Regions from separate parts of the Antarctobacter sp. genome, predicted to be linked through region 2. Evidence: riboswitches for the same ligand, from Rfam matches in the RefSeq annotation. Region 2 holds a riboswitch; each other region holds the start of a gene.

Evidence for each region. Region 2 has a riboswitch for cobalamin ahead of ACQY5B_RS13770 (DUF4198 domain-containing protein). Riboswitches for the same ligand answer to the same signal wherever they lie in the genome.
Region 1: it holds a riboswitch for cobalamin, as region 2 does, so the genes downstream of both, ACQY5B_RS06410 (hypothetical protein) here and ACQY5B_RS13770 (DUF4198 domain-containing protein) in region 2, are expected to answer to the same signal.
Region 3: it holds a riboswitch for cobalamin, as region 2 does, so the genes downstream of both, bluB (5,6-dimethylbenzimidazole synthase) here and ACQY5B_RS13770 (DUF4198 domain-containing protein) in region 2, are expected to answer to the same signal.

The regions. Positions count from the first base shown of each region.
Region 1 is NZ_OZ255849.1:1,140,332-1,146,269, forward strand. Features, by position in the region: gene ACQY5B_RS06395 (hydantoinase B/oxoprolinase family protein) at 1-311, opposite strand, end outside; gene ACQY5B_RS06400 (hydantoinase/oxoprolinase family protein) at 304-2,412, opposite strand; gene ACQY5B_RS06405 (LysR family transcriptional regulator) at 2,483-3,409, opposite strand; cobalamin riboswitch at 3,522-3,725, shown strand; gene ACQY5B_RS06410 (hypothetical protein) at 3,842-4,144, shown strand; gene ACQY5B_RS06415 (mechanosensitive ion channel family protein) at 4,165-5,938, opposite strand, start outside.
Region 2 is NZ_OZ255849.1:2,660,210-2,666,147, forward strand. Features, by position in the region: gene ACQY5B_RS13755 (fumarylacetoacetate hydrolase family protein) at 1-154, opposite strand, end outside; gene ACQY5B_RS13760 (aldo/keto reductase) at 186-1,190, opposite strand; gene ACQY5B_RS13765 (D-lyxose/D-mannose family sugar isomerase) at 1,256-1,945, opposite strand; cobalamin riboswitch at 2,075-2,277, shown strand; gene ACQY5B_RS13770 (DUF4198 domain-containing protein) at 2,402-3,205, shown strand; gene cbiM (cobalt transporter CbiM) at 3,210-3,827, shown strand; gene ACQY5B_RS13780 (NikL family nickel/cobalt ECF transporter subunit) at 3,824-4,405, shown strand; gene cbiQ (cobalt ECF transporter T component CbiQ) at 4,402-5,190, shown strand; gene ACQY5B_RS13790 (energy-coupling factor ABC transporter ATP-binding protein) at 5,187-5,831, shown strand; gene ACQY5B_RS13795 (trypsin-like peptidase domain-containing protein) at 5,852-5,938, opposite strand, start outside.
Region 3 is NZ_OZ255849.1:1,834,163-1,840,100, forward strand. Features, by position in the region: gene ACQY5B_RS09915 (hypothetical protein) at 150-1,658, shown strand; cobalamin riboswitch at 1,739-1,918, shown strand; gene bluB (5,6-dimethylbenzimidazole synthase) at 1,962-2,651, shown strand; gene ACQY5B_RS09925 (hypothetical protein) at 2,668-3,093, shown strand; gene guaB (IMP dehydrogenase) at 3,130-4,578, shown strand; gene ACQY5B_RS09935 (RsmB/NOP family class I SAM-dependent RNA methyltransferase) at 4,704-5,864, shown strand.

The sequences.
Region 1 (5,938 bases), 1.5 Mb from region 2:
TCATGCTTGTGACCCGTGCCCTCCCAGGGATCGTTGGTCAGATAGACGTCGCCGGGAAACATGTTCTGCCGACCGATACGGCGGATGAAATGGCCCACGGCATCGGCCATCGCGTTGACATGGCCCGGTGTGCCGGTGACCGCCTGTGCCAGCATCTGCCCTTCGGCGTCGTAGACCCCGGCCGACAGGTCCCCCGCCTCGCGGACAGAGGGGGAAAAGGCCGTGCGCACCAGCGCCTGTGCCTGTTCCTCGACGACAGAGATCAGGCGGGTCCACATCACCTGGTAGGCGACCTTCGACGGTTCAGTCATGGGCGGCGTCCTTCTGATCTGGGGGGTGCGGCAGGCGCACGTCCAGCGTGCCATCCGGCAGGGCGACGACCTCGCGGCTGGCGGGAACAACGACGGTGGTCTCGTCCTCTATGATCAGCGCCGGACCGGTCACAAAGGTGCCCGTCGGCAGATCGGCGCGCGGCAGGACCTGCGCGGCCAGCCGCGCGCCGCGCGCGGGGTCAAAGAGCGGGCGGGTGCCCTCGCCAGTCCTCTCGTCGGCGCGCGCGGTCGGCGCAACAGGCTCAACAGCGGGCCGGGTGGTGAAGGCATTGACCGACCAGACCGTGATTTCCGCTTCCAGCCCCTCGACCGTGCGGCCGAACAAGGCGGTGTACTCGGCCTCGAACCGGCTCAGCAGCCGGTCGGCATCGGGCGCCGCCATGTCCTTTAGCGGGACGGGAACAGGGATTTCCCAACCCTGACCGGCATATCGCATGAAGACCTTGGCCTCGGCGTCTATCGGGGCCGTGGCATCGCAGGTGCGCACGAAACTTTCCGCCTCGTCGCGCAGTTCAGCGAACAGCGCCTTGACCGTCGCGGCGTCGAACTCCCGCATCCGGGTAAAGACCGAGCGGTTCGCCTCGAAGCTGAAGGGCGCGCGCAGGAACCCGATGGCCGATCCCACGCCCGCGCCCCGTGGCACTAGGCAGCGCGCAACGCCCAGTTTCTCGCAAAGCCGCGCGGCGTGCAGTGGCGCGGCGCCACCAAAGGCAATCATCGTGTAACGGCCCAGGTCTTCGCCGTTTTCCACCGCGTGCACGCGCGCGGCATTTGCCATGTTCTCGTCCACCACCTCGGCCAGACCGTAAGCGGCTTCCAGCGCGTCCATCTCCAGCGTGTCTCCGATCTCTGCCCGTAGCGCCCCCTCGGCGCGGTCCGGGTCCAGCGTGATGGAGCCGCCGGCGAAATTTGCTGGGTCCAGCTTGCCCAGGACGAGGTCCGCGTCCGTGACGGCGGGTCGCGTGCCGCCGCGCCCGTAGCAGGCCGGGCCGGGTTCCGATCCCGCGCTTTCCGGGCCGACACGGATCTGGTTCATCGCATCCACCGAAGCCAGCGAGCCGCCCCCGGCGCCGATTTCCACCATGTCGATCACCGGGATCGAGATCGGCATCCCCGAACCTTTCTTGAACCGGTAGCTGCGCGCCACCTCGAAGACCCGCGCCGTCTTGGGCGTATGCCCGCGGATCAGACAGATCTTGGCCGTCGTCCCGCCCATGTCAAAACTCAATACCCGGTCCAGCCCGTGCCGTGCCGCGATCTCGGCGGCAAAGATCGCGCCCCCGGCGGGGCCGCTTTCCACCAGCCGTACCGGGAATTCCGCCGCCATTTCCAGCGAGAGGATGCCGCCGCCCGAATGCATCAGGAAGACGGGGCAATCGGCCCCCTCGTGCGCCAGCCGTTCCTTCAGCCGGCCAAGATAGGACGCCATCAGCGGGCGGATATAGGCGTTGGCGATGGTGGTGTTGAAACGCTCGTACTCGCGCATCTGCGGCGAGACCTCGGAGGACAGCGAGATGTCCACACCGGGCAAAGCTTCGGCCAGCACCTCGGCCACCATGCGCTCATGCGCGTCATTGGCATAGGCGTGCAAAAGGCCCACGGCGACACTGCCGTATCCGCCCGCGCGCAGGGTTTCGGCCAGGGTTTCGATCTCGGTCCGGTTCAGCGGGATCAGGACACCGCCGTCCGCGTCCATGCGCTCATTCACTGTGTAGCGCCGGTTCCGGGGCAAGAGCGGCTCGGGCAGCACGAGGTTCAGGTCGTATTGCTCGAACCGGCTTTCGGTGCGCATCTCGATCACGTCGCGGAAGCCGGCGGTCGTGACCAGCGCCGTCTTTGCGCCGCGTCGCTCGATCAGCGCATTGGTGGCCAGCGTCGTGCCGTGGATCACCTGGGCGATCTGTCTCGCGGCCACGCCTGCGAGGTCGCAAACCCGGTGCAGCCCCTCGACGATGGCCTCTTCAGGGGCGGCATGGGTGGTCAGCACCTTGGTCGAGGTCAGCCCGTCCGGCCCTTCCAGCACCACGTCGGTAAAGGTCCCGCCGATGTCGACGCCAAGGCGATAAAGCGGTTCGGGCATGATGGGCTCCTGTCGGTGGTCCCGTCGAGCCTAGCGACCTGACATCATGCGATCCAATTATTTGATCGGATCAGGAGGATCGAGTTTTCTTATCCTCTGGGGGCGCCAAGTGCGCGCGCGCCACCTCCTGCGCCAGTTCGGCCGCCCGGGCGACATAGGACGGCGCCAGCCCCGCGTCGTAACGTGCCCGAAAGCGCAGCGGGTCCGGCACCCAAAGGTAGCGCAGGGGCACCAGCCGCCCGGCGGCGATCTGGTCGCGCAGCATGATCTCTGGCAGGCAGGCCAGCCCCAGGCCGTCCAGCGTCATCTGCAGGCAGGCGGCAAGGTTGGTCGAAGGCACCAGCCGCACGTCCAGGTCCGGGTGCGAGGCGACATGGTCGCGCAATTGTTCGAAGGGCAGGGTGCCACGGGCATGGGTCAACACCGGGTGCCGCGCGATGTCGCGCAGGCTCAGCGCGCGGCCCTGCAGGCCCAGGCCCGGCGCCGCGACCCAGACCTGTGGAAACGCGCCAAGGTCCACGCCACCCGAGATCTGCCGCCCGAACGGGCCGCTCTGCAACGTCAGGTCCAGCCCCCGGCTGAACAGCGAGGGCGAGAGATTGGCGGACAGATCCACCGTCAGTTCCACGTCGATGGCCGGAAACCGATCCTTGAGCGCCCGCAGGAAGGGGCCCAGCCAGCTGTGCACGATCATCTCTGTCACGCCGAGACGCAGCACGCCCTCGAACAGGTGATCTTCGCCAGCGGCGGCGACGAACCCGTCCATCGCGGTCAGAACGGCCCGGGCTCGGGGCAGCATCGTCCGGCCCGTCGGCGTCAACCGGACCGACCCGGCGTCGCGGTTGAACAGGCGCAGCCCCAGTAGCGATTCCAGCGCCGAGATCCGGGTCGAGATATTGGGCTGGGTCGTGTTCAGCCGTTCCGCTGCACGACGAAAGCTGGCCAGGTCGGCCACCTGCACGAAGGCTTCGAGCTGTTTGACGGTGATCTGGCCCATGCCTGCACTCTGTCGCCTGCGTTGCATCGGCGCAAGCGGCGGACATGGGGCGGTATTGCAGCGTTCAAGCAAGTCATCCGGCCCGAACCGCTTGACCGGGCGAGAGCGCTGCGCCACTTTGACCACAGATGGTGACCGCGCCCGCGCGGTCTGAAAAGGGAACGCGGTGAGGGGCTTTGTCCCAAGTCCGCGACTGCCCCCGCAACTGTAAGCGGCGAGCCATCCCGAAGTGACCACTGGGCCGCAAGGCCCGGGAAGGTTCGGGACAGCGCCTTGACCCGCAAGTCAGGAGACCTGCCATCGCCGGGCGCCTTGCGCCCAAGCCACTCAACCCGGGCGGGGTGCCCCGGAGACGCGAAAGACGAATGGCAACCTGCCACCCGTCCTGCCGCCGATCCATGATCCCCGCCCCAGCCTTGCGCGGAGGGCGCGATGACGATCGAACGGGTACTGACCCTATTGCAGACACGGGCCGAGACACCGGAACGGGCCCGGGAACTGGCCAGCATGGGCTACATGCAATGGCTGGGCAGCCTGCCGGGATGTGCAAGCTACAAGGAAGAGGCGCTGCATGCCTGGACCTGTGCCCAGCCGTTTGCGGGCACAGATCCGGCGGTGGCGGTGTTCTGCGACTTGCTGCATCACTCGATCCGGTGCCCGGCGGTGCCATTGGACCTGCCCTTGCCCCAGCCGCAACGACGCGGCGGCGCGCGGAAACGGCGGCTGTCGATCTGACCGGAGCTTTGCGCCGCAATCTATGCCGTGGTCGGACCTGACCCATTGTCTGCGGCCAGGTGCACGGTCTGCGTCGGGTAGGCAAAGTTGATGCCCAGCTCTTCGGCCAGGGACAGGATATCGAGGATCAGCGCCTGTTGCGCGGCGATCTGCGCCTCGTAGCTGAAAACGCGGAAGTGCCCCCATAGTTCGATGTCGATACTGTGGGGGCCCAGCGACGTGATGCCGATCGTCACATTGTCGGTCTCGGCCTCCGGTTGATCGCGGTAAATCTCCATCAGCCGCGCCACGAACTGTTCCAGTTGCGCACGCGGGGTTTCGTAGGTGAGGCCGATCTTCATCAGTACGCGACGCCTCCGCCGGCTGCCCCAGTTGGATATCACCTGGTCAGAAAGCTGGGCGTTGGGCACGATCATCAGGGTGTCGTCCAGCTTGCGCAGGCGCGTCGAACGCAGGCCCACCGTTTCTATCACGGCCAGCGAGTCGGCTGCCTCGACGAGGTCGCCCTTGCGGAAGGGACGGTCGGACAGAAGGATCGCGCCGCCGATGATGTTGGACACGGTTTCGCGTGCGGCAAAGGCCAGGGCCACGCCGCCGATCCCCAGGCCGGTCAGGACCCCTTCGTAGGGCAGGCCGGCAACATCGGCACAGCCGATCACCGCCCCGACGACGATCAACAGTTTCATCAATCCCTGGGCCAGCGACAGTACGATTTCGTCCGTGTAGGCAAGGGTCTGCGTCGCCTTGGTCATAAGTGCGTCAAAGATCAGCGAGACGATACGATAGGTCAGCGCTGCGCCGGCCAGGATCAGCAGCATCGCGGACAGGCCCGACATCACGCCGAAAGCCCGCAACGTCAGGCCCAGCCGCTCGCTGGCGTCAAGGAACAGCAAGGCGACGGCCATCAAGCCGACCGGGCCGGCCAACTGTCCCACAAGGCGTCCCCTCTGGCTATCCCGTCCCGCCAGGCGGCGCGCGACGACCGATCCTGTCATCAGCACCAGCGTCATGACCCCTAGGTAGGCTAGCACTCCCATCCATTGCCAGGTCTCCAGTCCCCAGGCCTCGGCTTGCAGCCAACCGGCACGCGCAAGGACCGCCTGCCGCGTGGCAAAGAACTGTGACAGGGGCGGTTGCGTGGTCAGGCCGGGCGCAAGAGGCATCTTTTCGAGGGCCGCGTAGATGTCTGGCAACTCTGCCATCGTCTCGCGTGAGAAACGCCAGCGCCGCTCCACGGTGCGCCCCTCGTCGTCGAGGATGTCCGTGGGCGCGATGGTGATGTCGCCGACCGGATGGCGATAGTAGACATACGGCAGGGGGCGGTTGGGATCGTCGGGGATCTCCTGCCAGTAGACAAAACCGATCCGGTCGATGCTCTGGCGGAGGTAATCGGCCATCAGCGCGCCCTCGATCCGGCGCAACTGGCGCGGAACGTGATCAAGGTTCAGCGCCCGCAATGCACGGGCATCGCCCGCGCCGACCCAGTCATTGGCACCAAGGAGAAAGTCCATCATCACCATGCGCGGACTGCCGGCTCGCGCCCGTTCGAGCGCCTCCAGCGTGTCGTGCCCCCGGGCATCAATCAGTCGTTCCAGATCTGCCTGCAGGATCACGGCAGGCGGGACGACCAGTTGCCACAGTCCATCAGCTCCCAGGCGGAACCGTAGGCTGTGGCCGGCGCTTGTGCCAGCCGGGCTGATCTCGAAGGCCAGCGTCTCGCCAGGCTCTGCCCCGGCGGGCGGGACCGGTGCATCCCAAAGCCGGAAAGTCGAGATGTCGAGGATGTGCCAGAGC
Region 2 (5,938 bases):
AGAACGGCGGATCGCGGTCCGGGTCCTTGCCCATCTCGCGCACATGGGCGGCATAGTTGCGTCCGACGCAAAAGATGCGACGCACCGGAAAGCGCGCCGCGCTGCCCTCGACGGCGGCACTGGCCTGCGCTGCGGGCGGAAAAACATAGTCCATGTCAACTGTCCTTGTGTTTGGGAATGCCGGGTCAGCCATAGGATTCCGGGCCGACCCACTGCTCTGGCGAATAACGCGAGCCATGCGCCCAGCCCAGCGGCAGGCAGCGCTCTATCTCGGCCTTGAGGTCATCGCCCAGCATCATCGAGGCCCCGCGCACCAGTTCGTGCAGGTGCCCCGGGCTGCGGGTGCCGGGGATCGCATGCACGGTCCGGCCCTGCGACAGGACCCAGGCGATCGCCAGCGTCGCCGTGGCATAGCCCGCCTCGGCGGCAAGGTCGCGCAGGGGCTGGCTGGCGGCGATGTTGCGTTCAAGGTTGCCACCGGTGAAACGCGGATTGACCTTGAGAAACCCCGCCGCCGCCACCCGTTCCGGTGTCGGCGGCGTATCCGAAAGCAGCCCCCGCCCCACCGGAGAAAAGGCGACCAGCGCGGTGCCCAGTTCCTCGCAGGCCTGCAACAGGCCCATCTCCGGCAGGCGCGTCTGCAACGAATACTCCGATTGCACGGCGGCCACCGGATGCACGGCGGCGGCACGGCGCAGGCTGGTGGGGGCGATCTCGGAAAAGCCGAACGAGGCGATCTTGCCCTTGCGGATCAGCCCGGCCAGCGTCGCCGTGACCTCCTCGATCTCGATCCGGGGATCGCGGCGATGGACATAGAACAGATCGACCTGCTCCAGCCCCAGCCGCCCCAGGCTCTTGTCCAGTTCCGCCTCAAGGTGGGCGGCGGAATTGTCGAAACAGCGCGCGCCCGTCTCCGGGTCGCGAGTGATCCCGGCCTTGGTCGCGATGCGGAAGGGGCTGCCGCCCTTGCCCGCATAGCGTTTCAGGAAACGCCCGATGATCTCTTCGGACGTGCCCATGCCGTAGACGTTCGAGGTGTCGATGTGATCGACACCGGCGTCCAGCGCCGCGTCCAGGACCGCGTGGCTCTCTTCCTCGCTCACGGCACCGTAAAAGCCCGCAAAGGACATCGCCCCGATGCCCAGCGCCGAGACCTCCGGTCGACCCTGTCCAAGTGTACGTCTCAGCATGTCCTGCCCTCATCCGCTGTCAGGCGGACAGTGGCGCCCGCGTCCCGGCTTGGCAAGTCCCGGCCTCAGGCCTCCAGCCAGGCCTTGTAGTCGCTGACCAGCAGGTGCAGCGGCGGCTCGTCCTCCTCGATGTCGGAAAACCGCCCGATCGGCTCGCGAAAGATGTTGTCGGTCTCGTCGTCGTTCACGGTGCTGACCTCGCCGATCAGCACGTCGCCGCCCTCGCCCCAGAAGGCGTGCCAGTCGCCCGGCCGCAGGGTCACGCTTTCGCCCGGCGCCAGTTGCAGCTTTTCGCCCGGGGTGTAGTCATGCACGATCCCGTCGCACATCACGGTGCCGCCGCGATCCTCGGCAAAATTGCCCTTGTCGTCAGACCCGTACAATTCCACCACCAGCGTCGCGCCGCCGCGGTTGATGATGTCCTCGGCCTTGATGACATGGGTGTGCATCGGCGACAGCTGATCCTGTTTCGAGATCAGCAGCTTTTCCGCGTAGCACATCCCCCGCCCCGAGGTCAGGTCCGACAGCAGCCCGTTGCGCAGGGTGAACAGGAACAGCCCCATCTCGTCATAACGCCCGGCGCCATAGTCGGTGATGTCCCAGCCGCAGCGTGCGTCGATGACATGCCGCGCCGCGCCCGCCTGCGCGACAAAGGCCTCTGGCGACCATTGCGCAAAGGGTGGCAGGGTGAACCCGTGGCGACGGATCATCTCGTCCGCCTCCGTCATGATGGCGTTGATGCGCGAGCGTTTCATGCCTTGCCCTCCGTTAGCGATAGCGGTCGTCCACAGCTATCCGCCGCCCGCCGCGCCCCGTCAACCGTCAAACCGAAAGAGGCCCCCGGCCCGTCACTTTGACCATTGCCCCGCATTGGCGAACCTGTCACACACGGTGACGTGACCGGTCCCGGAAAGGCGACTTTCCGGGGGAAAGAGGGAATGCCGTGCGGCGCATCCGCGCCAATCCGGCAACTGCCCCCGCAACTGTAAGCGGAGAGCCGGGCCAAGACGCCACTGGAGCAATCCGGGAAGGCAGGCCCAGGCACCGACCCGCGAGTCAGGAGACCTGCCGGACACCCGTGGCCCGCATGGCCACGGTTCCACCGGACGTCGGGGTGAGCGTCTGGCCTGTGTCCTGTCCGGACTCCGGCCGCCTTGTCCCACGTCTGCACACCGCATTGCGCCGGGGATGGCGCAGACTGGACAAGGACGATGACAGTGACCTTTTTTACCCGTGGCAAACAGGCCCTTTTTGCGGCCATGATGGCGCTGCCCACCGCGGCGCCCGCGCATTTCCTGCTGGAATACACAACCGACGCCCTGATCGACCGCCCCGGCGACGTGCCGGTCAAGCTGGTGTTCTGGCACCCCTTCGAAAACGGTCATGTCATGGACCTCGACCGCCCGCAGGAGTTCTATGTCATCCATCGCGGCGAAAAGACCGACCTGATGGACACGCTGCAGCCGATCACCTTTACCGGCGCCAGCAATTCCGCCGCCGCCTTCCGGGGCTCGGTTCCGGTGAAACGCTCGGGCGACTATGTGCTGGTGACGGTGCCCCAGCCCTATTTCGAGGAATCCGAGGACACCTACATCCAGCAGTTCACCAAGTCCGTGCTGAACCGCAACACGCTGCCGACCGACTGGATGGAGCCGGTGGGCCTGCCGACCGAGATCCTGCCGCTGATCAAGCCCTACAACGTGATCGCCGGGTCCACCTTCACCGGGCAGGTGCTGGCCGATGGCGAACCCGTCGCCGGCGCGGAGATCGAGATCGAGTACATGGCCGCCGAACCGGACATGGACGGATCCGCCGCCACCGCCCCCGTCGCCAGCCCGCCGCCCGGCGGGGCCGTCGTGGCGATCTCGGATGCCAACGGCTATTTCACCTTCGGCATTCCCAAGGCAGGCTACTGGGGCTTTGCCGCCCTCGGGACCGGTCCGGTGACCGAACATGAAGGCAAGGAACTGAGCCAGGACGCGGTCCTGTGGATTCGCGCCTGGGAACTGGAGTAACCCCATGCACATCGTCGACGGAGCCCTCTCGAACCCGGTCGTCATCGGCGGCGCCGTTGCGGCGGCGGGGGGCATCGCCCTGGGCCTGCGCGCCCTGCCGCTGGACCGTATCCCGGCGGCTGGCGTGCTCTCGGCCAGTTTCTTCGTGACCTCGCTGATCCATGTGCCCGTGGGTCCGTCGTCGGTGCATCTCATCCTCAACGGTCTGGCCGGGTTGATCCTCGGCTGGGCCGCCTTCCCCGCCCTTTTCGTCGGCCTCCTGCTGCAGGCGGTGTTTTTCGGCTTTGGCGGGCTGACCGTCCTGGGCGTGAACACCGTCAACATCGCGCTTGCGGCGGTGATCGTCGGCCTGCTCTTCCGCCCGCTGATCCTGCGCGGCGGCCCGGTTGCCGCGGCAATCTGGGGCGGCATCGGCGGCGCCTGCGCCACCGCCCTGACGACGCTCTTCGTCGCCCTGTCGCTGATGTTCTCGGGCGACGAATTCCTTGCCGTGGCGCATCTGGTCTTTGTCGCCCACCTGCCGATCATGGTCATCGAGGGCCTCCTGACCGGCTTTGCCGTTCTCCTCGCGCGCAAGGTCAAACCCGATCTCTTCCTGTCGATGAAGGACGTCCAGGCATGATCCGGCTCGCCCTTCTCCTGACCCTGCTGGCCCTGCCCGCCCCTGCGCTGGCGCACAAGGTCATCGCCGCCGTCTTTCCCTCGGGCAGCGCCATCGAGGGCGAGATCGGGTTTTCCAACGGCGACATGGCCACCGACCAGCCGGTCGAGGTCTACGGTCCCGGCGGCGCGCTGCTGGGCGAAACCGTGACCGACGCCGACGGGTTCTTCACCTTCGAGCCGACAGAGCCGGTCGCCCACACCTTCCGCGCCGATCTTGGCGCCGGGCACCTGGCCAATGTCACCATGCCCGCCGAAGAGGTCGCCCGCATCCTCGGCGTCGCCGCGCCCGAACCCGCGGCGCCCGCCGCCGCCACCGCCCCGGCCGCGCCCGGCGTCGCGCTGTCGGATGCCGACCGGGCCGAGATCGCCCGCATCGTCCGCGACGAGATGCGCCCCCTGCGCCGCGAGATCGCCGCCTACCGCGAAAAGAACGACCTGCAGACCATCCTCGGCGGCATGGGCTATATCCTCGGGCTGTTCGGGCTGGGCTTCTACATCGCCGCCCGCCGTCAGCTGAAAACCAAGGCCGGGGCGTGACGCATATCCTGTCGAACACCAGCGCCGCCCTGCCCGGCGACGGCGCCCGGCGCGGCCCCGGCCCGATCGCGGCGCTCGACCCGCGCGTGCGCATCCTCTCCGCCGTCGCCTACGGCATCTTCGTGGTCGCCCTCGACAGCCTGATCGCGCTTTCCGCCGCCCTGGCGCTGTCCCTGACCCTGCTGACCCTCTCGCGCCTGCCGCCCGGCAAGACGCTGAAACGAGTCGCGATGGTCGACGGCTTCATCCTCTTCATGCTGGCGCTCCTGCCCTTCACCGTGCCCGGCGACCCGATCTTTACCCTCTGGGGCTATCCCGCCTCCTGGCAGGGCCTCGCCCGCGCAATCCAGATCGGCCTGACCGCCAACGCCGTGGTGCTTGCCCTCATCACCCTTGTCGGCACGATGGAGCCGGTGACGCTGGGCCACGCGCTCTATCGCCTGAAGGCCCCGGAAACCCTGGTGCACCTGCTGATGTTCACCATCCGCTACGTCGAGGTGCTGCGCCAGGAATACCTGCGCCTGCGCGCCGCGATGAAGGTGCGCGGCTTTCGCCCCGGCACCAATTGGCACAGCTACCGCAGCTTCGGCTATCTCGTCGGCATGATGATGGTGCGCGCCATCGAACGTTCCGAACGCCTGCTGGGCGCGATGAAATGCCGTGGATTCTCGGGCCGGATCGTGCTTTTGCAAGAGTTCCGCTGTACCCGGGCCGATGCGCTCTTTGCGCTGGTTCTAACCGGCGCCCTTGCCCTGCTGCTGACACTGGAACTGACGCTGCGATGATCGAACTGGACGATCTGCACTTTGCCTATCCCGGCCAGCCCCCGGTGCTGGCGGGCGCCTCGATGCGCCTTGGCCCCGGCGAACGGCTGTCGCTGACCGGCCCCAACGGCGCGGGCAAGTCGACACTTCTGCGGATGATCCTCGGCCTGCAACGGCCCAGCTCGGGCACCGTGACCATCTTCGACCGGGCCCGCAGCCGCGAACGGGATTTCCACGAGGTCCGCCGCCGCATCGGCCTTGTCTTCCAGGACCCCGACGACCAGCTCTTCTGCCCCACCGTGGCCGAGGACGTGGCCTTTGGCCCCCTGAACCTGGGCAAGACCCGCGACGAGGCGCTGGCCGTGGTCGAACAGACCCTCATGGTGCTCGACCTGCTGCACCTGCGCGACCGCGTCACGCATAAACTGTCGGGCGGCGAGAAACGCCTGGTGACGCTTGCCACGGTCCTCGCCATGTCGCCCGAGGTTCTGCTGCTGGACGAGCCCACCAACGCGCTGGACCCGGAAAACCAGGCCCGACTGACAGAGATCATCGACGCCCTGCCCCTGCCGATCCTACTGGTCAGCCATGACCCCGCCTTCCGCGAACGGATCGCGCCCTGCGCGCTGGAACTGACCGACGGCAAGCTGGTGCCGGTCTAGTCGCAGGCCATCGCGCCACGTCAGTTCTTGCGCGCCGTGACCCTGCAGCCGTTCGATACGCTCATGGTCAGAGCCCGGCCATCCTTGGACAGGGTGCCGTTGGCGCT
Region 3 (5,938 bases), 830 kb from region 2:
AGCCTAGTCGGAGGGGCGCGCGCAACAAGGGGCATTGCGCGTCAGGATAAAATTAATCGTTAAGGTTGAAAGGTTGTTCTTGTGTACACGCGGTGAGGGGTTACCGTGCGTCACATGAATACAATCTTTGATTGCAATGGGGGACTGGAATGAACCTTTTGAACAAGAACGGGCCGTTGTTGGCCATCGCGCTGGCGGGGCTGCCGCTGACAGTCTTGGCACAGGACTTTGGCGTCGACATGCCAGCGGAACCTGCGCCTGGCGTCCGCTTTCCGACGCCCGAGGCCGAGATCGACGCCTGGATTCGGGCCGAACCGCAGAATACGGGCGCCATCCATGCCCATGCCTGGGGGATCTGGGCCGGCCTGACGAAACCGGTCGAGGGTGAGGGCGCCTATGCCCGACTGACCTATCAGACCTGGTTGACCAAGGCGGATGTGATCGACGTCTTTACCGGCGAGGCCCCGGAAGACCGGTTCCGGCTGGGCGAGTCCAATCAGATGTTCAAACACGGGCTGGTCGATGGTTTCCTCGCGAACGCGGCGCAGGAAAAGAAGGACGGCACCGAGCCGGCGAAAAATGCCGCCGGGATTATCGTGAATACAGACGTGCTGGAAAACGTGGCCTACAGCCCGCCCTCGGCGCAGTACCTGCTGGACACCGGCACCGGCAAACCAGAGGTGCTGGACCGGTTGTTGGAGCAGGGAGACAAGGTGCGCTTTCCCGACGCGGCGGTGAACGTCAAACCGGTCTACAAGTTGATCACCGACGATCGCATCACCGAATGGACGGGCGAAGACGGCCGGACCCGCAGGCTATACGCCTTTACGGCCTGGCCCGGAGAGCCGGACCTGGCGAACTGGACACCGGACATGAAACAAGGCGGCTATCCCGAAACGCTCTGGCAGCAATGCGTCTATGTCGATCTTGACCTTGATGGCCCGACAAAATCGACCGGCGTCGACGTCAACTGCAAAAGCCCGTCCGAGGGGAACATCTATTCCGTCGACGATTTCATCGCGGTCAACCTCAAGGATGAGGATGCGGCTTTCGTCAACAAGTCGACGGGCGACAGCAGCGACCTGACCGACGGCGAAACCTCCATCGCCCTGCTGGTGGCCATGCATGTCACGTCTCGGGAAACGACCCAGTGGACATGGCAGACCTTCTGGTGGGAGGCGGATGCCGCGCGGCCCAACACGCCCTCCAGTGCCGCCATCGCCTCGGCGCGGCCTGACACGCTGACCACGCAGGCGGCGCATTACGCGATGGCGCCGGCCTACTCGATGTTGGTGCCGGCGCAACCCCTTGTCGGGGGCAAGAACGTCGGTGCGCTGGTGACGGCCTTCAACCCCTACCTGGAGGCCGGGTTCGGCACGCCGGTCATCGGCATCACCGAGACCGTACAGATCCCCGATGGCGCCGGCGGCTGGACAACGACGACGACGGACATGGGCATCCAGACCAACTGCATGACCTGTCACGGTCTTGCGGCCTGGGGCGGACGTGGCTCGGGCTATGCGGCGAATTTCTATGTCCCGCGCGACTACTGGGTCTTCGATACGGCGCTGGACGTGGATTTCGCCTGGTCGGTCCAGTCCATTGGCGAGGCGGTCGAGAAGGCGGACAAGAAAAAGGCCGACGCAGCCTCTGACTGAAACCCGCAATTGCCGGATCCGTGCAGGCGCCTCTTGGGGCGCCTGTTGCGCCTGGATGGTTGCCCCTGCGGATGGACTGACGCACTCTGGCGCTGTCAGGTGCCCCGATATGGGGAGAATCGGGAAGCCGGTGCAAGTCCGGCGCGGGCCCGCCGCTGTAAGGGGGATGGAGCGGACAGATGCCACTGGGGCCAGCCCCGGGAAGGCGTCCGCCCCGGCAGACCCCAAGCCAGAAGACCGGCCTGACGACACGGACCGGCGCCTTGGACAGCGTCCGGTCATTGTCATTTGCGGAGCCGAAGAATGCCCGATCCCCAAGCTGCGCCCGAGAAAGCGCGCAAATTCTCCGCCTGCGAGCGTCAGGCACTTTACGATGTGATCTGCGCGCGGCGGGATGTGCGCAACGAATTCCTGCCCGACCCGATTGATCCCGCCATGCTGCGCCGCGTGCTGGAGGCGGCCCATGCGGCGCCTTCGGTCGGCTTCATGCAGCCCTGGAACTTTATCCTGATCCGCGATGCGGCCCGGCGGCGGGCGGTCCATGCCGCCTTCGAGACCGCCAATGCCGAGGCCGAAGCCATGTTCGAAGGTGAAAAGCGGAGCCGATACGCCGCGCTGAAACTGGAAGGCATCCTGAAGGCGCCGCTGAACATCGCGGTGACCTGCGACCGGACCCGCGGCGGCAAGGTGGTGCTGGGGCGGACGCATAACCGGGATATGGACCTCTATTCCACGGTCTGCGCGGTGCAGAACCTCTGGCTTGCGGCGAGGGCCGAGGGGCTGGGCGTCGGCTGGGTCAGCATCTTTCGGCAAGAGGATCTGCGCGCGCTGCTGGGCTTGCCCGACCATGTTGAGGTCGTCGCCTACCTTTGCGTCGGTCATATCGATGAGGCCTTTGGCCAGCCGGAACTGCAGGCGCGGGGCTGGCGCAAGCGGCTGGACCTGGACAGCCTGATCATGGAAGACCATTGGCAAGACGTGTCGCCCGAGTGAGCACAAGAGGTCAGACGTGGTAGATCAGGAAACGATGAAGCGCATCAACCTGTTGCACGGCGCGCCCCGCTTTGTCCTGCGCAGTGATCCGCAGACCGGGCAGCACGCGGTTCGCAACCCGTCGCAGGTGTCAAGGGCCGACGGCGATTACTGGATGCACGGCACCTCGATCCTCTCGAACGGGGCAGAACTGGCCTCGGTCTTTGTCGTGGATACCGACAGCGGCGGCACGCTGCGCGCGATCTTCTGGCTCAGCGACAGTGGCTGGATCGATAGTCAGGACCCGCAGGCCCCGGATACGCTGGACCTGCCGCGCGACCGGGTCTTTCCGTTTGACTGGCGGTTCGACGTGCCGCTGGAAGAGGATATCTTTCACCCCGATCCGGGCACGACGCCGCGACGCACCGCGCGCTCTTTCCTTTCCCGTCTCCGCATGCGATAGGGACGCGCCAACCGATCCCTCCCAAGGAGTGCCCCAATGGAGATTCGCGAGGCCCTGACCTTCGATGACGTCCTGCTTGTTCCCGCGGCCTCGAACGTGTTGCCGTCGACGGCGGACACCCGGACGCAAGTGACCAAGTCGATTGCGTTGAATATTCCGCTTTTGAGTTCCGCGATGGACACCGTCACCGAAAGCCGGATGGCGATCACCATGGCGCAGGCCGGTGGTATCGGGGTGATCCACAAGAACCTCGGGATCGAGGAACAGGCGCGCGAAGTGCGGCGGGTCAAGCGCTTTGAAAGCGGCATCGTCTACAACCCCGTCACCCTGCGCCCGGATCAGACCCTGGGCGATGCCCGGATGCTGACGGAGCGCTACGGCTTTACCGGCTTTCCCGTGATCGACGAGGCGCATCGCGTCGTGGGGATCGTCACCAACCGCGACATGCGCTTTGCCGAGAACGACGGCACGCCGGTTCACGCCATGATGACCCGCGACAACCTCGCGATCCTGACCGAACCGGCGGACCGCGAGGAAGCCATCAACCTGATGAAGGCCCGCCGGATCGAAAAGCTGCTGGTGACCGACAAGGACGGCAAGCTGACGGGGCTTCTGACGCTGAAGGACACGGAAAAGGCGGTGGTGAACCCGACCGCCTGCAAGGACGACCTCGGGCGTCTGCGCGTCGCGGCGGCCACGGGCGTTGGCGACTCGGGCTATGAACGCTCTCAGGCCCTCGCGGATGCGCAGGTCGACATCATCGTGGTCGACACGGCGCATGGCCATTCCGCCGGTGTGCTGGAAGCGGTCGAACGCGCCAAGCTGTTGTCGAACGAGGTGCAGGTGATCGCAGGCAACGTGGCGACGGCGGATGCCGCGCGGGCCCTCATCGACGCGGGCGCCGATGCGATCAAGGTGGGGATCGGACCCGGGTCGATCTGCACCACGCGGATGGTGGCCGGTGTCGGCGTGCCCCAGCTGACCGCGATCATGGAATGTGCGACGGCGGCCGGTGACGTGCCGGTGATTGCGGATGGCGGCATCAAGTTCTCGGGCGATTTCGCCAAGGCCATCGCGGCGGGGGCTTCCTGCGCGATGGTCGGGTCCATGATCGCCGGGACAGACGAAAGCCCGGGCGAGGTGATTTTGTACCAGGGGCGGTCGTTCAAGGCCTATCGCGGCATGGGTAGCCTGGGCGCCATGGCGCGCGGCTCGGCTGACCGCTATTTCCAGAAGGACGCGGCCAGCGACAAGCTGGTCCCCGAAGGGATCGAGGGGCAGGTTCCCTACAAGGGGCCGGCGGGCGTGGTCCTGCACCAGCTGGTCGGCGGACTTCGGGCCGCGATGGGCTATACCGGCTGCGCCACGGTCGAGGAGATGCGCCGCAACTGCACCTTCGTGAAGATCACCGGGGCAGGGCTGAAGGAAAGCCATGTGCACGACGTTCAGATCACCCGCGAAAGCCCCAATTACCGGATTGGATGAGTTCTGTCCGGACTGTTTCCGGTAAACTTTGAAACAATGCCCCGGCGCGGAACATGCGCCGGGGCATCGTCAAACCTGTGTCTCTGGTCTAGGCAGAGGCGATTGCCGCCGTTGGAGAACAGCCCATGACCCCCGCCGCCCGCGTGCAGGCCGCCATTGAATTGCTGGACCGGATCGCCGCCGGGCAGGCGGCGGAACAGGCCCTGACCAGCTGGGGACGCTCTGCCCGCTATGCCGGATCCAAGGACCGGGCCGCAGTACGCGACCTTGTGTTCGACGCGCTGCGCTGCTGGCGGTCGACCGCGGCCCTGGGCGGGGGCGAAACCGGCCGGGCGCGTTTGTTGGGGCTGCTCCGCCTCAGGGAAGAAGATCCCGCCCAGGTATTCTCGGGGCAGGGCCATGCCCCGGCCCCGCTTGATGCAGATGAACTGGCCGCCGGGCAGGCGCCGCACGGGGCGGCGGCGCTGGACCTGCCGGACTGGCTGGCGCCGCGTTTCCGGGACAGCCTGGGGGCAGAGGCAGATGCGACGGCGCTGGCCCTTCGATCCCGGGCCGATGTCTTTCTCCGTGTCAATCTTTTGCGGGCCACGCCTGAAACCGCAATGGCGCGTCTGGGACAAGACGGGATTCTGGCCGAACCTCATGAGCTTTCGGCGACCGCTTTGCGTGTGACGGAGGGTGCCCGGAGGATCATGCGCAGCGGCGCATATCTCGACGGCCTCGTGGAATTGCAGGATGCGGCCAGCCAGGCGGTGGTCGACCTGCTGCCGCTGGAACCGGGCATGCGGGTTCTGGACTATTGCGCCGGCGGTGGCGGCAAGGCGCTGGCGATGGCGGCACAGATGCGGGGCGGGCCGGTTGTGGCCCATGATGCGGCTCCGAAACGGATGATCGACCTGCCGGCACGCGCGTCCCGCGCCGGGGCGGATGTCCGTATCGCGGCCAGGCCCAAGGGGGACTTCGACCTTGTACTCTGTGATGTGCCCTGTTCGGGCAGCGGTGCCTGGCGCCGTGCGCCCGAAGGCAAGTGGCGCCTGACGGAAGAAAGGCTGGACGAACTCTGCGCCATCCAGGCCGATATTCTCGATCGGGCGGTAGGTTACGTGGTCAAGGGCGGTGTGCTGGCCTATGCGACCTGCTCGGTGCTGGCCGAGGAAAACGCCACGCAGGTCAGCGCCTTTCTGGAACGCAGGCCCGGCTGGTCGGTCGAAGAGCAGCGGCAATTCCTCCCCGGGTCTGGCGGGGATGGCTTTTTTGCCGCGGTTCTTCGCCGGACCGCGACCTGAAAGCCACAACTCTGGCGCGAGCATTTGCGACAGTTAACGTCCCCTTAACGGTCTACGCCGGCATTATGGCAGGA